One region of the Bradyrhizobium sp. HKCCYLR20261 genome, then DNA from elsewhere that is predicted to be linked to it. Evidence: predicted binding sites of a transcription regulator. Region 1 holds the regulator's gene; each other region holds the start of a gene.

The links. The regulator LexA, encoded in region 1, represses DNA repair genes until DNA is damaged. The targets are predictions, from matches to a motif close to TGTTCNNNNTGTGTTCNG.
Region 2: ACQR1L_RS10715 (YifB family Mg chelatase-like AAA ATPase) is a predicted target of LexA. The motif match lies at 2,568-2,585, and genes of this name have one in related genera.
Region 3: ACQR1L_RS16580 (single-stranded DNA-binding protein) is a predicted target of LexA. The motif match lies at 2,262-2,279, and genes of this name have one in related genera.

Annotation. Positions count from the first base shown of each region.
Region 1 is NZ_JBNPUZ010000006.1:380,302-385,315, reverse strand. Features, by position in the region: gene ACQR1L_RS17175 (ComEC/Rec2 family competence protein) at 1-1,704, shown strand, start outside; gene ACQR1L_RS17170 (hypothetical protein) at 1,843-2,280, opposite strand; gene lexA (transcriptional repressor LexA) at 2,562-3,263, opposite strand; gene ACQR1L_RS17160 (molybdopterin molybdotransferase MoeA) at 3,471-4,682, opposite strand; gene ACQR1L_RS17155 (alpha/beta fold hydrolase) at 4,804-5,014, opposite strand, start outside.
Region 2 is NZ_JBNPUZ010000004.1:140,446-145,459, reverse strand. Features, by position in the region: gene ACQR1L_RS10725 (ATP-binding protein) at 1-264, opposite strand, end outside; gene ACQR1L_RS10720 (hypothetical protein) at 400-879, opposite strand; gene ACQR1L_RS10715 (YifB family Mg chelatase-like AAA ATPase) at 983-2,521, opposite strand; gene ACQR1L_RS10710 (DUF2336 domain-containing protein) at 2,749-3,819, shown strand; gene ACQR1L_RS10705 (outer membrane lipoprotein carrier protein LolA) at 3,838-4,572, opposite strand; gene ACQR1L_RS10700 (DNA translocase FtsK) at 4,797-5,014, opposite strand, start outside.
Region 3 is NZ_JBNPUZ010000006.1:260,046-265,059, reverse strand. Features, by position in the region: gene ACQR1L_RS16595 (outer membrane protein) at 1-8, opposite strand, end outside; gene ACQR1L_RS16590 (outer membrane protein) at 259-1,014, opposite strand; gene ACQR1L_RS16585 (outer membrane protein) at 1,208-1,966, opposite strand; gene ACQR1L_RS16580 (single-stranded DNA-binding protein) at 2,441-2,935, shown strand; gene gyrA (DNA gyrase subunit A) at 3,145-5,014, shown strand, end outside.

The DNA of each region.
Region 1 (5,014 bases):
CTCAAGGCGCGGCTGCTGCCGCCGCTCGCGCCGGTGCGTCCCGGCAGTTACGACTTCGCGCGCGACATGTTTTTCCAGGGCATCGGCGCCTCCGGTTTCGTGATGGGCACGATCACGGCCCAGCCACCGCCACAGGAGAGCAGCTACGCCCTGCGCTACGCCGCGACCATGCAGGGCCTGCGCGATGCGATCGATGCGCGCATCCGCTCCCGTCTCAGTGGTGACGAGCGCGCCATTGCTACTGCGCTGCTGACCGGACGGCGCGACGCCATCACGCCGGATGTCAACGACGCGATGTTCGTCTCCGGCCTCGGCCACGTGCTGTCGATCTCGGGCTATCACATGGCGGTCGTGGCCGGCGTCGTGTTCTTCGCCGTGCGCGCGCTGCTCGCGCTGATCCCCGGCCTGACCATCAGCCATCCGATCAAGAAATGGGCCGCCGCCGCGGCACTGGTCGCGGCCGCGTTCTATCTGCTGCTGTCGGGTGCCGAGGTCGCCACGCAGCGATCGTTCTTCATGACGGCCGTGGTGCTGATCGCCGTGATGGTCGATCGCCGCGCCGTCACCTTCCGCACGCTCGCGGTGGCCGCCATGATCGTCCTGATCGCGGCCCCCGAAGCGCTGGTGCATCCGAGCTTCCAGATGTCGTTCGCGGCCACGCTCGGCCTCGTCGCGCTGGTGCAGTTCGGCCTGCCGAGACTGTTCGCGACCCCCGACAGTTCGACCACGCAGCGCATCGCGCTGTGGGGCGGCCGGGAACTGTCCATGCTGCTGCTGGCCTCGCTGATCGCGGGGCTCGCGACGACGCCCTATGCCGCCTTCCATTTCCACCGCATCACGCCCTATGGCGTGCTCGCCAATCTCGCGGCGATGCCGGTGGTCTCGGTGCTGGTGATGCCGGCGGGCCTGCTGGGCCTGCTCGCAGCGCCGTTCGGCCTCGATGGCCCCTGGTGGACGCTGATGGGCTGGGGCATCGACTGGATGATCGCCGTGACGCGCTGGGTGGCGGCGCTGCCCGGTGCCGTCGGCCGTATCCCGGCGTTCGGCATCGGCCCGCTGATCGCGGCCAGCCTGGGCCTCATCCTGATCGGCCTGTTGCGCACGCCGCTGCGCTGGTCGGGCGCCGTGCTGCTGGCGGCGGCCACGGCCTGGGCCGCGATGACGCCCCGTCCCGATATTCTCGTCTCCGGCGATGGCCGCGCGGTGGCCGTCCGCGGCCGCGACGGACGCCTGCATGTGATGCGCAGCGGCAAGGACGTGTTCGTCACCAAGGAATGGCTCGCGGCCGACGCCGACGCGCGGCTGCCCGCCGATTCGTCGCTTGGTGACGGCGTGTCCTGTGACGAGCAGGGCTGCGTGGTCGCGATGGCAGACGGCCGCATCGTCGCGCTGGCGCTGCGGGTCGATGCACTTGCCGACGATTGCACCCGCGCCGCGCTGGTGGTGACGGCGCGCTCGGCCCCACAGTCGTGCGAGGCTGCCGTGATCGACCGTCCGCGCCTGCAGCAGCAGGGGGCCTTGATGCTCGTGCAGAACGGCAAGGGCCTTGCCGTCACGCCGGTGCGCGCCGACGGCACGGGCCGGCCGTGGTGGCCGGCACCCGCCGAGCCCAGCGAGTTCGAGGCGACGCTGACGCCGCGCGCGCCACCGTCGCGCGCGCAGGACGCGACACCGCCTGACACGGAGCAGGCTGGAGAGGATTAGTCCTTGGGTCGAATGCAGCACACGACACCGGCGCCGCAACGGTCGGCTCCGGAGTAGAGCCGGTCGACGATTGCGGCGTCAGCGTGCGATCCGCATGACAATGAGCTGACGCTCAGCCCATCGAATGTTGCGCGTGGCTCAGGTGATGCTGATGCGGCGGATTGGCGTCGGCTGCTGCGCCGGCGCCTCCTCCGCGATCTCGCGTCGTTCGCCCGGCTGCTTGCTGACCGGCAATTGCAGCACGGTGACGCGCTGGCCCTCGCAGAGCTGAGTCACCAGCACATGGCGTCCATCCGCGAACTCGATCGCGTCGTGATGGCGGTCGGGAATGTGCTTCTCGATGGTGTTGAACTTGGCGACGCGCTCGCGGATCGTGCGGGTCCACAGCCAGCGGCTGTCGTAGCGAACGTCCTCGGCAAAGGCGAGCTCGGTGCCGGGCAGCATGCAGACCGCGACGGTCGGCTCGCTTTCCAAGGCGAAGCCGCGGGTCGCGGTGCCGCGGAACGTCGTCGAGATCAGCGTCTCGCCGACTTTGGCGGGACGGGAGGCAACGGCATGGAGGCTGTAGTCACACATCGGATCGCTCCTCGTTCAGAGATAGCTGACCCACGCTCCCCCCGGACAGGCGCAGGCCTCTATCAGAGTGGACATCGGGAGCGATGTTAGCGCGCGCTTCGCGGCAATTCTGCGCTGATCTGCAGTGCGCGCGGGCGCTGCCGATCACAAGCGTTTGAGTGTGCCGCGCTGCACATCATGATGTGCATTCTCAACTGACTCATAAATAGGCGGCCGCGAGTCCGGGCGGCTCACACCGCCGATCTGCTGGGCAGATCCGGCGGCCTCGCAGACGCCGGGACTCAGTACTTCCGGTACAGCCCGACCAGCTTGCCCTGGATCTTCACCCGGTTGGGCGGCAGGATGCGCACCTCATACGCCGTGTTGGCCGGCTCCAGGGCGATCGACGCGCCGCGGCGGCGGAAGCGCTTCAACGTCGCTTCCTCGTCGTCGATCAGCGCCACGACGATGTCGCCGGTGTCGGCGGACTCGTTGCGCTGGATCAGCGCCATGTCGCCGTCGAGGATGCCGGCGTCGACCATCGAATCGCCGCGGACTTCGAGCGCGTAGTGTTCGCCATTGCCAAGCATGTCGGCCGGCACGCTGATGGTGTGGCTGCGCGTCTGCAGCGCCTCGATCGGCGTACCCGCGGCAATCCGGCCCATCACCGGCACCGCGACGGGACGCTCACCATCGTCGAGCGCCGGTGTCGATGTGCGAACCTTGCCGAGATTGCCCTCGATCACCGACGGCGTGAAGCCGCCGCGCCGGTTGTTGGCGGCCTGCGAGAGCTCGGGCAGCTTGATCACCTCGATCGCGCGGGCGCGATTGGGCAGCCGGCGGATGAAGCCGCGCTCTTCGAGAGCTGTAATCAGCCGATGGATGCCGGACTTGGAGCGCAGGTCGAGCGCATCCTTCATCTCGTCGAAGGACGGCGGCACGCCGGCTTCCTTGAGCCGTTCGTTGATGAACCGCAGAAGTTCGTACTGTTTGCGCGTCAGCATCTCGACCTGGTCCCCGGTTGGTTGTCGTCCGAAGTTCTCAAGAGCTCTTGCGTCCCAGAGCCAGACTGGACGACCGTCATTCACGTCACCCGCAACATACTAAAAACAAATCATGAACGGACACTATCTGTTCGATGTGTGTTCTGCAATCCTAAAAATATGATGAATGGACCGAGCTTTACCGGAGGAAGCCCACCCACCGACGCCTCACCTGGGCAGGCGCAGGATCTCGCAAGGGCTGCCTGCGGGAGCCTTCGGCGCGAAGGCCGGACGGATCACCAGCGCCTGCGAAAGCGCGAGATTCCCGAGCAGAGACGAATCCTGCTGGTTCACCGGCGTGGCGATCAGCGTGCCGTCGGGGCGCTCTTCCAACTGCGCGCGCAGATAGTCCTCGCGTGAGTCGTTCGGCCCGAGTTCGCGGCCGAGCAGGGCGGTCTCGCGCGGCGGCGCGACCTCCTCGCGCCCGAGCAGGGCACGAATCAGCGGCACCAGGAACAGGATGGCGCAGACATAGGACGACACCGGGTTGCCCGGCAGGCCGATCACCCTCATGCCGCCGAGCCGGCCGTGCATCATCGGCTTGCCCGGCCGCATCGCGATCTTCCAGAACGCCATCTCGACGCCTTCGGCCTCGAGGGCTTGCTTGACCAGATCATGGTCGCCGACCGAGGCGCCGCCGGTGGTGATCAAGATATCTGCGCCGGACTCGCGTGCCCGGCGGATGCCGGCCACGGTGGCCTCCATCGTGTCGACGGCGATGCCGAGATCAATCGGCTCGGCACCCTCGCTACGCACCAGCGCCCGCAGCGCATAGCCGTTGGAGTAGACGATCTGGCCGGGACCGGGCTCGGAGCCCGGCATCACCAGTTCGTCGCCGGTCGCGAGCAGCGCCACCTTGGGCCGCCGCCGCACCGGCAGCGCCGGATGATTCATGCTGGCCGCCAGCGACAGGTCGCGGTCGCTGAGCCGGCGTCCGGCCTTCAGCAGCACCATGCCCTGGTGGAAGTCGACGCCAGCGGGGCGGATGTGCCGGCCCTTGATGGCGGCCTCATTGACGACCACATGGCCGCCCTCCGCGGTCGTATCCTCCTGGATGACGACCGCATCGGCGCCCTCCGGCACGACGCCGCCGGTGAAGATGCGCGCCGCCTCGCCAGCGCCGACCACGCGATCGAACGGCCGCCCGGCCGCGACCTCGCCGATCACCTTGAGCTTGGCGCCCGGCCTGTCGGCATCGGCCGCCCGCAGCGCGTAACCGTCCATCGCCGACATCGCCTCCGGCGGCTGCGTCCGCAGTGCTGCCAGGTCGCGCGCCAGGATGCGGTGGAATGCCTCGTCCAGCCCGACCATCTCCTCAGGCAGCGGCTCGGCGCCGGCAAGCACCGCGGACAACGCATCGGACACCGGCATCAAGGCCATCAGAGTTCCTTTGGAAGGAAGCGGACGAGTCGAGGGAGTCGCGTTCTAACCGAACGCGCAGGGCGGGGCCAAGGGGCCAATCCGACCGGTGCCTTGGGGAGCAGCCTCGCGCGGGGCGCTCTTACAATGTGGCGAGAAACCTCGTGATCAGTCCGGTGACCTCCGCGGGCTGTTCGAGGCTCGGCAGATGCGCAACACCGGTGATCCCGTGACCGGCCGCGTTCGGCATCGTCGCAGCAAGCAATCGGCTTCGCTCCTGGATATGAGGAAAGTCGAGGTCGCCCCAGATCACGAGCGCCGGCGCGGTGATCTCGCCGAGGCGCGGGAAGGCA
Region 2 (5,014 bases), on a different contig from region 1:
CTTGTGCAGCTTCTTCTTCACGAAGCGCAGCCGCATGCTGAGCGTGGCCAGGCCGACGCAGGCGAGCGCGAACAGGAAGCTGGCGCCGATCGCGAAGGCGTGCGGGTTGTAGCCGGAATTCTCGGAGATGCTGGCTTTGATGAAGCCATAGGCGCCACCGAACCCGGCGGAGAAGATCATCAGCGAGCGCAGGATCGCGAAGATGGTGCGGTGACGGCGCATGAAGCGGCGCAGCTGCAGCCTGATATGAAACATCCGTCCCATCGCTCGTCCCCGACGATCTCGATTCCAATGTCGTTGCCGACCCGCACCATGCGACGTCGGTCTTGCCGAGACTTTGAAGGCTGCTCCACACGTGCAACGCCCGTGCAGAGATGGTGAACCGGACGTTAGTCCGGGTCACAGCACCGGATTGACCGGGGAAGGCGAGTGACTGCGTGCCGCGACGATCAGCGCCGCCGCTTCGCGCGCGCTGGTGCGGCTGGAGCGCACATAGATGCGATAGTCGGCGCGGCCATCCGCCGCATCGTCACGGGCGAGATAGATCAGCGTCGCGTCCGGATGCGGATCGGCGGCGATCGCGACGACCTGGGTGGCGGCGCTCATGCCGCAGCCCTGATCCTCCCGGCCAGGCGCATCATCCACGACCACGAAATCGGCCGTCTCCGGACTGTCGGCCAGCGCCACGCGCACCGTCGCGCGTGCGGGATCGTCGGTGAAGTCGACATGGAGATCGGCGTGGAACGGGCCCGAGCCGAGCAGGACGCTGTCGGCGCCGATGGCAATGCAGGGCTGGGCGGAGGGCGCCAACTCAATCTTGGCAAAGACAGCGGCCGCGATCAGCGGCACGGCCGACACGATGACCTTGAAACGCAACATGACACGCACCGACGCAACAGGCCTAGGGGCGGAAACGCGGGCCTTATGGTTGTCGGAGCGTAAAGAGAAGTCGTTACCAGAGCGTTGATGGAGGGCGTCGCGGTTACGCCGCGTGCCGATTGTCCTCGGCCAGGGCGCGATAGGAAAGGGCCTCCGCCAGATGCAGCCGGCCGATCGTCTCGGCATGGTCGAGATCGGCCAGCGTACGCGCGACGCGCAGCACGCGGTGATAGCCGCGCGCCGACAGCCGCATCGTCTCGGCGGCCTCGCGCAGCAGCTTCTGTCCGGGCGCATCGAGCTTGGCGATGTCGTCGAGCACGGCGGCCGGCGCTTCGGCGTTGGTCCGGATGTGCGGCAGGCCGGCCTTGGCGTAGCGGGCGCGTTGCAGGTCGCGCGCGGCGGCGACGCGGGCCGCGACCTCGGCGGAGCCTTCCTTGGACGGCGGCAGGATCAGGTCGGCGGCGGTGACGGCGGGCACCTCGATGCGCAGGTCGATGCGGTCCATCAGCGGGCCGGAGATACGGGTCTGGTAGTCGGCGGTACAGCGGTCGATGCGGCCGCGCTTGCAGGCATAGCCGGGCTCGAAAGCATTGCCGCAGCGACAGGGGTTCATCGCGGCGACCAGCATGAAGCGGGCAGGGTAGGTGACGCGGTGATTGGCGCGCGAGATCGAGACCTCGCCGTTCTCCAAGGGCTGGCGCAGTGAATCCAGCACGCGTGGATCGAACTCCGGCAGCTCGTCGAGGAACAGCACGCCCTGATGCGCCAGCGAGATCTCGCCGGGCCGCGCGCGCAGGCCGCCGCCGGTCAGCGCCGCCATGCTGGCGGAATGATGCGGGCTGCGGAACGGCCGCCGGTTGGTCAGCGCGCCGCCCTCGATCTCGCCGGCGACCGACGCGATCATCGAGACCTCCAGCAGCTCGGCCGGCGACAGCGGCGGCAGGATCGAAGGCAGCCGCGCCGCCAGCATCGACTTGCCGGCACCTGGACTTCCGATCATCAATAAATGATGGCCGCCGGCGGCTGCGATCTCCAGCGCCCGCTTGCCGCTTTCCTGGCCCTTGATGTCGCGCAGGTCGAGCAGGCTCGCGGGCGCCTCCTGGATTTTCGGTTGCGGGCGCGACAGCACCTGCGTGCCTTTGAAGTGATTGGCGATCTGGATCAGCGATGTCGCCGCGATGATCTGCAGGTCGGGACTGGCCCACGCCGCCTCGGCGCCGCAGGCGGCCGGACAGATCAGCCCCTCCTCGCGCGCATTGGCGCCAATCGCTGCCGGCAGCACGCCGGCGACGGGCGCGAGCGAGCCGTCGAGGCCAAGCTCGCCAAGCACGGTGAAGCCGCTCAGCGCATCCGGCGGAATCGCGCCGATGGCGGCCATCAGCCCGAGCGCGATCGGCAGGTCGTAATGGCTGCCTTCCTTCGGCACATCGGCGGGCGCCAGGTTGACGGTGATCCGCCGCGCCGGCAGCGCGAGGCCAGAGGCGATCAGCGCCGAGCGGACTCGTTCGCGCGCCTCCGACACGGCCTTGTCCGGGAGGCCAACGATCGCGAACGCCGGCAGTCCCGGCGCGACCTGGACCTGCACGTCGACCGCGCGGGCCTCGATCCCCTCGAAGGCGACGGTGGAAACGCGCTGGACCATGGTGCCCCTCCCGATGCAGAGGCTAGCGGAAGCGGAGGGCGTTCGCAAGAACAAGACGAGAACATTGGACCGGGCCGGGTGAAATCCGTTAACGACGGCCTGACGCTTCCGTAGTTCCCCGTGGTTGGCTTAACGCCCCTTTAGTCCGGCCTTCGCATTCTTCCGCAAATTGATGAGCGATGCGCGCCGCCTGACAGCCGGCCGGCGCCGACCATGAGAGAATTGCAATGCCCCCAGCGCCTGCGGCAGCTCCATCCGTCAAAACGCCCGCCGGTGAGGCGAGGACGGTGTCCGAACTCGCCACCGACATGCTGCGCCGGACCACCAGCCTGTTCCTCGCCGGCCCGCGTCCAGCGTCGGACGAGCAGCTCGATCTCTATGACCAGATGTTCGCCCGGCTGATGCCGCAGGTCGCGACCGAGCTGGTAGCCGAATTGAGCATGGCGCTCGCCGGTGTCGAGCGTGCGCCCTACGCCACCGTCCGTCTGCTCGCGGTGCATCCCGAATTGCGGGTCGCAGGTCCGATGCTGGCCAAGGCGGCCGTGCTGACCGAACGCGATCTCGCGGAGTTCATCCGGGCCGGCAGCCCGGCGCATCTGGCCGCCATCGCCAGCCGCAGGGGCATCGGCGACAGTCTCACGACGCAGCTGATCGCCCGCGGCTTCCCGGCCGTGCGCATGGCGCTGGCGCAGAACCTCACCGCGAAACTCTCCGAGGACGGCTATCGCAGCCTGTTCAAGATCGCCGAGCGCGACGAGGACCTGGCCGAGAAGCTGGCGCTGCGCACCGATCTCCCGGCCAAGCTGTCGCGCGCTTTCGTCGCCGCCGCCAGCGAGGCCGCCCGCACCCGCTTCATCAAGGCCGCGCCGCCGGCGACCCGCGCCACGCTGCAGGCCGCGCCGACCCGGTCGTCGGGCGCCGCGATGCGGGCGATGTGGGATTATGAGCAGGTCAAGGCCGAGGTCGCCGCGCTCAATCGCAGCGGCAAGCTCGGCGACTCCGCCGTCAATCGCTTCTGCGTCACCGGCGATTTTCCCGCCGTGATCGCGGCGCTCGCGCTGCTGTGCGTGGTCTCGATCGAGACGATCGAATCGCTGCTGCAGGATGATCGCCTGATGGATCTGCTGCTGGCCTGCAAGGCGGCGCGGCTGGGCTGGGCGACGACCGCGATGATCCTGCGCGCGCGTCCCGGCTGCGACGCGCTTGCCGCCGACGACGTCGAGGAGGCGCGCAAGCGCTTTGAGAAGCTCGCGCTGTCCGAGGCGCAGTGGAAGGTCCGCGGCCTCGAGTCGCGCTGAGCGGTGCGCCGCCCGGCGTCAGCCCGGCGGCGTGCTGTAGTTGGTGAAGTCGATCTTGAACATCGCCGGATCGAGCTTCTTCGTTGTGTCGAGGTTGTAGACGGCGATGGTCGTGTCGTAGCCTTGCGGATCGGTCACGGTCCACTGCTTGAGCTGGCCGTCCTTGGCGCCGAGCATCAGCATCAGCCGGCTGGTGCCGATCAGCGCCTGCTTCTCCTCGATCGTGATCGTCACATAGAGATCGTCCGAGGACACCGCGATGACGTTGGTGTCCTTGAGCAGGTCGATCCGGTCGGACAGCAGATAGCGCAGCGGCGTCTGCGACAGCGGGTAGACGTCCTGGGTCGCCAGCTTGCGGTCGCGCACCACCAGCGACGAGCCGTCGGCGACGATGTCGATCGGCGTCGGCGGCTCATATTCGAAGCGCACCTTGCCGGGCTTCTGGATGTAGAAATCGCCCTTGGTCTTGCTGCCGTCCGGGCCGACCTGAACGAAGTTTCCGACCAAGGTCTGCAACGAGGACAGATAGGCGCTGACCTTGGCCGCCTGCGCCTTCTGGTTGGCGTCGAACGAGGTGAAGATGCTTGCCGGCACGTTGCGCCGGGGATCGGGAATGATCGGATTTGGCGGCGTGGCCTGGGTGGTGGCGGGACCGCCGCGCTGGGCATCGGCGGCGCTGAGCGGGCCGCTCTTCTGCCCCGCCTTGGGGGCGGCCGTGCTCTGGGCGGCGGCAGGAACCGTTGCTCCCGCCATCAATCCCGCCCAAGTGGCGCAGACCACGCCGCCGGCGAGAAGCGCCGACAGGCGGCGGCCGCGCCGGGCCGCTGGAGATGAAAACGTGCTGTTCAACAAGGGGCTTTTCAAAACGGCGTCCTGATGTTTCCGCGTTTCTATCGTGGTTCGGTCGGTCAGCGTGATCGTAATTGCGTGAAGTTACGACACGGAAACGGCAGATCTGGGACCGAGACGGGCAGGGCTCAGAACCCGCCTTCTTCCTCGGGCACCAGGATCTCGCGCTTGCCGGCGTGGTTGGCCTGGCCGACGATGCCTTCCTGTTCCATCCGCTCCATCAGTGAAGCGGCCTTGTTATAGCCGATCTGCAGCCGGCGTTGAATGTAGCTGGTCGAGGCCTTGCGGTCGCGCTTCACCACGGCCACGGCCTGCGCGAACAGGTCGTCGCCGCCGCCGCCGCCAC
Region 3 (5,014 bases), 120 kb from region 1:
TTTTGCATGTGTCTCTCCCCAGTCCAAATCATCCCTTGCGCCGGATCCCTCCGATCCGGATCCACGCGGACGTGGCCTGGGCTGGTTGTAGGGAAGACTGTTTTCTAAAAGTTGTGACTGCGGGCGTTGGCGCCACGGATCTGACGCAGATGCTTAAAAGTTGATTAAAAATGTCTTCATGCCCTCGCGCCGACGGCAACCGCCGTGCCCGCCAGAGACGGGTCTCCCGGCTTGTCAATAGGCTGTGTACTCAGGCGCTCAGTGCTTGGAGACGACCGGGCCGCCCCAGCGATAGTTGACGCGCACCGTGGCCATGTCGACGTCCTGGCCGACCTGGTCGGTCCGGCTCGGCGCGCCGCCGGGGACTCCCGAGAAGCCGAGGGTGCGATTGCCCATGAACAGGTGCTCGTATTCGGCAGCCACCGACCAGTTCTTGGCGAAGCCGACCTCGACGCCGGTGCCGACGGCCGCGCCCCAGCGCGTGGCGCTGGACTGGTCGATCAGCGCACCGGTGGCGGTGCCCAGGCCGTTGTACTTCTCACCCGCGACCGCGGCGCCGCCCTTCACGTACCAGAGCACGTTATTCCAGGTGTAGCCGATCTGGCCGGTGAACACGCCGATGCCGTTGATCTTGGTCTGGTTGGTCACGGCCGGGGCGAGCTGGCTGACATTGCTGCCCTTGAGGTTGGCCCAATTGCCCTGGGCCTCGACCCCGAACACCCAGCCGCCCGCCTGCCAGCGATAGCCGATCTGGCCACCGGCCAATGCTCCGGTCGCGTCGTGGCAACCTTCCGCGTTGGTGGCGGCCACGCCGCCGAAGGTGACGTTGTTGGTCCAGCAGGTGCGGGCGAAGCCGCCGCCGGCATTGAGGCCGACGTAGAAGCCGCTCCAATCATAGATCGCAGCGATCATCGCAGGCGCTTTGGTGAAGGTGCGCGCGGGCAAGTCGGCAGCGATGGCCGGCGCAAGCCCCAGCGCCAGCGAAGTTGTCGCCCCCAGCAACAGACTTCTCATCGCATTCCCCAAACCTAGTCCGACGCCCGCACGCACGCTCTCACCAACGCCCACCCGCGACGCCTTGATAGCCCCTCTGACCGGAAAAAGCCGTCACCCAAACGACACAGCCGGCGAGCAAGTGTCGGGACCAGCACACAAAAAAAGGCCGGCGCGAGGCCGGCCTTTCGACAAATTCAAGTTCAGGTTGCGATCAGTAGCGCGACAGGGCCGGGCCGCCGAAGTGATAGGAGATGCCAGCCTTGACGGTGTGGATGGTGTCGTTCCACTCCGAGCGGTTGGCGGCGACCGGCGGGTTGTTGTACTGCAGCGTGCTGCGGCCGAAGTCGATGTAGTTGTACTCGACCTTGGCCGACCAGTTCGCCGCGAACATGTACTCGGCGCCAGCGCCGACGGTCCAACCCCAACGCCAATCATTGACGGAGCCGCCGAACGCCGGTCCGAGCAGGCCACGGTCGTAGCGATGCTGGAAGTCTCCGACCGAGGCACCGCCGCTGACGAAGAGCAAAGCGGGGCCTGCAGCCCAGCCGAGACGGCCCTTGATGTCGCCGAAGCCGCGCAGGTGCGTGAAGTAGGAATCGCCGAAGCCGGCGTTGATCTCGGCCGAACGGCCGTTGATGTCGGCCCAGTGGTAGTCGCCTTCGAGGCCGAACACGATGTTGTCGACCTGCCAATTGTAGCCGACCACGCCGCCGACGAAGCCGCCGTTGAAGTCGTAACGCTGCGTCGGGGTGAAGCCGACGACGTTCGGTCCACCGAAGTAGGTCTCGTCGCTGCGGCCCCAGCCGCCGCCGCCCTGCACGCCGAGATAGAAGCCGGTCCAGGTCGGGAGCGGCGCGGGCGCGGCGATCGGCGCCTTCGTGTAGGGGCGGGCGGCGAGATCAGCGGCGCTCGCGGGGGTCAGCGACCCCAACACCATCAAGCTGACTGCTCCAAGAAAAATTCGTTTCATCCCAAGGTTCATCCCAAGTCTCCCGCTTTTGGCGTCTCCACAGGGTCCCCGGAGGCGCACATTCTGTGAGTGGGTGCGACCGCGGATGCGGCCTCAATCCATCCGAAAATATACGCGATTCAACCCTCGATACCGTCTCCCAAAAGCCACAGGAGGGGAGGAAGTGAGGCGATCTAAGTTTATGTAAGTTAAAGAATTTTTGACCATTCGCGGGAACTTTTCAGGGTTCCGTTTCTCGGCCGTCGGGTTCCATCGGGTTCCATGGAACTCCACGCATGGTTGCATACACAGGCGGGCGAACAAAACTGGAACAATCGGCGCTGGCCTGCTATATGTGGATAAGCGACGAGAAGGCAGGTGGCCGGCGCGGCAACCGTATAGGGTCCGCCGCGAGAGGAAGGGGTGAGCCACCGTGGGCCGAGAGGCCGGTGGGCCACAGCCGGCCCGGTGATCTGAAAACCGCGGGAGAGTGTGATGGCGGGTAGTGTGAACAAGGTGATTCTGGTCGGAAATCTGGGCAAGGACCCCGAGATCCGGCGGACGCAGGATGGGCGGCCGATCGCCAATCTGAGCATCGCGACGTCGGAAACGTGGCGCGACAAGAACACCGGCGAGCGCAAGGAAAAGACCGAGTGGCACCGGGTGGTGATCTTCAACGAAGGTCTCTGCAAGGTCGCCGAGCAGTATCTCAAGAAGGGCTCCACGGTGTACATCGAGGGCGCGCTGCAGACCCGCAAATGGACCGACCAGAGCGGCGTCGAGAAGTACTCGACCGAGGTGGTGCTGCAGGGCTTCAACTCGACCTTGACGATGCTCGGTGGCCGTGGCGGCGGAGGCGGGGGCAACTTCGCCGACGACACGGGCGGCGGCGATTTCGGCATGAGCAGCCCGTCCTCGGCGCCTGCGCCGCGCCGCCCGATGGCAGCCGCCAGCCGCAACAGCGACATGGACGACGACATTCCGTTCTGAGGTGAAAACGCGCGCGGGAAACCCGGCTCCGGCCGGGCCGCGCGCGACGCCCGCGGCCACCGTCGACCGCAACGTAAGATCTCGTTAAGTCGCTGGAAATGCGGCTATAAAAACCTTCGCGCGGGAACGTGGAGGGGTGGCCTGCCGCGACGCGATGCGCTATATGATTCCAAGCGATTTTCGCGTGTCAAAACCGACCGGTATCCCCTTTGTCCGATAAAGAAGATGAGAAGCCCGGCGAGCCGGGCGGACCTTCCGACATTCGTCCCGTCTCCATCCTCGATGAGATGAAGCGCTCCTACCTCGATTACGCGATGAGCGTGATCGTGGCGCGGGCGCTGCCCGATGCGCGCGACGGCCTGAAGCCCGTGCACCGGCGCATCCTCTACGGCATGTACGAGAACGGCTTCGAGTGGAACAAGCCGTACCGCAAGTCGGCGCGCACCGTCGGCGACGTCATCGGTAAATACCATCCGCACGGCGACCAATCGGTCTATGACGCGCTGGTGCGCATGGCGCAGGACTTCTCGATGCGCGTGCCGCTGATCGACGGCCAGGGCAATTTCGGCTCGGTCGACGGCGACATGCCGGCGGCGATGCGCTACACGGAATCGCGCCTGACCAAGATCGCGCAGTCGCTGCTCGACGATCTCGACAAGGACACCGTCGACTTCCAGCCGAACTACGACAATTCGGAACGAGAGCCGTCGGTGCTGCCGGCGAAGTTTCCGAACCTGCTCGTCAACGGCGCCGGCGGCATCGCCGTGGGCATGGCGACCAACATCCCGCCGCACAATCTCGGCGAGGTCATCGACGCCTGCATCGCGCTGACCGACAATCCGGCGCTGTCGATCGACGAGCTCAACCAGATCATCCCCGGACCGGACTTCCCGACCGGCGGCATCATTCTCGGCCGCGCCGGCATCCGCTCCGCCTATCACACCGGCCGCGGCTCGATCGTGATGCGCGGCAAGGTGACGATCGACACCATCCGCAAGGATCGCGAGGCGATCCTGATCACGGAAATCCCGTACCAGGTCAACAAGGCCTCGATGGTCGAGCGCATCGCCGAGCTGGTGCGCGAGAAGAAGATCGAGGGCATCTCGGATCTGCGCGACGAATCCGACCGCGACGGCTTCCGCGTCGTCGTCGAGCTCAAGCGCGACGCCGTGCCGGACGTGGTGCTGAACCAGCTCTACAAGTTCACGCCGCTGCAGACCAATTTCGGCGCCAACATGGTGGCGCTCGATGGTGGTCGTCCGCAGACGATGAACCTCAAGGATCTGCTGACCGTGTTCGTGGCGTTCCGCGAACAGGTGGTGACGCGGCGGACCAAGTTCCTGCTCAACAAGGCGCGCGACCGCGCCCACATCCTGGTCGGCCTCGCCATTGCGGTCGCCAATATCGACGAGATCATCCGCGTTATCAGAACCTCGCCCGATCCCAACACCGCGCGCGAAACCCTGATGTCGCGCGACTGGCCGGCGCAGGACGTGGCGGCAATGATCACCCTGATCGACGATCCGCGCCACCGCATCAATCCGGACGGCACCGCGCGGCTGTCGCTCGAGCAGGCCAAGGCCATTCTCGATCTGCGCCTGCAGCGCCTCACCGCGCTCGGCCGCGAGGAGATCTCCGACGAGCTCGACAAGCTCGCGCTGGAGATCGCCGACTATCTGGACATCCTGCGCTCGCGCGCCCGCGTCCAGGACATCGTCAAGACCGAGCTGTCGGCGATCAAGGCCGAGTTTGCCACCCCGCGCCGCACCGTCATCGCCGAGCAGGAAGGCGAGATGGAGGACGAGGACCTGATCCAGCGCGAGGACATGGTCGTGACCGTGTCGCACGCCGGCTACACCAAGCGCGTACCGCTGTCGGCCTATCGTGCGCAGCGCCGCGGCGGCAAGGGCCGCACGGGCATGCAGACCCGCGAGGAGGATTTCGTCAGCCGGCTGTTCGTGGCCTCCACGCATACGCCGGTGCTGTTCTTCTCGTCGCGCGGCCAGGTCTACAAGGAGAAGGTCTGGCGGCTGCCGATCGCAGCCCCCAACGGCCGCGGCAAGGCGCTGATCAACATCC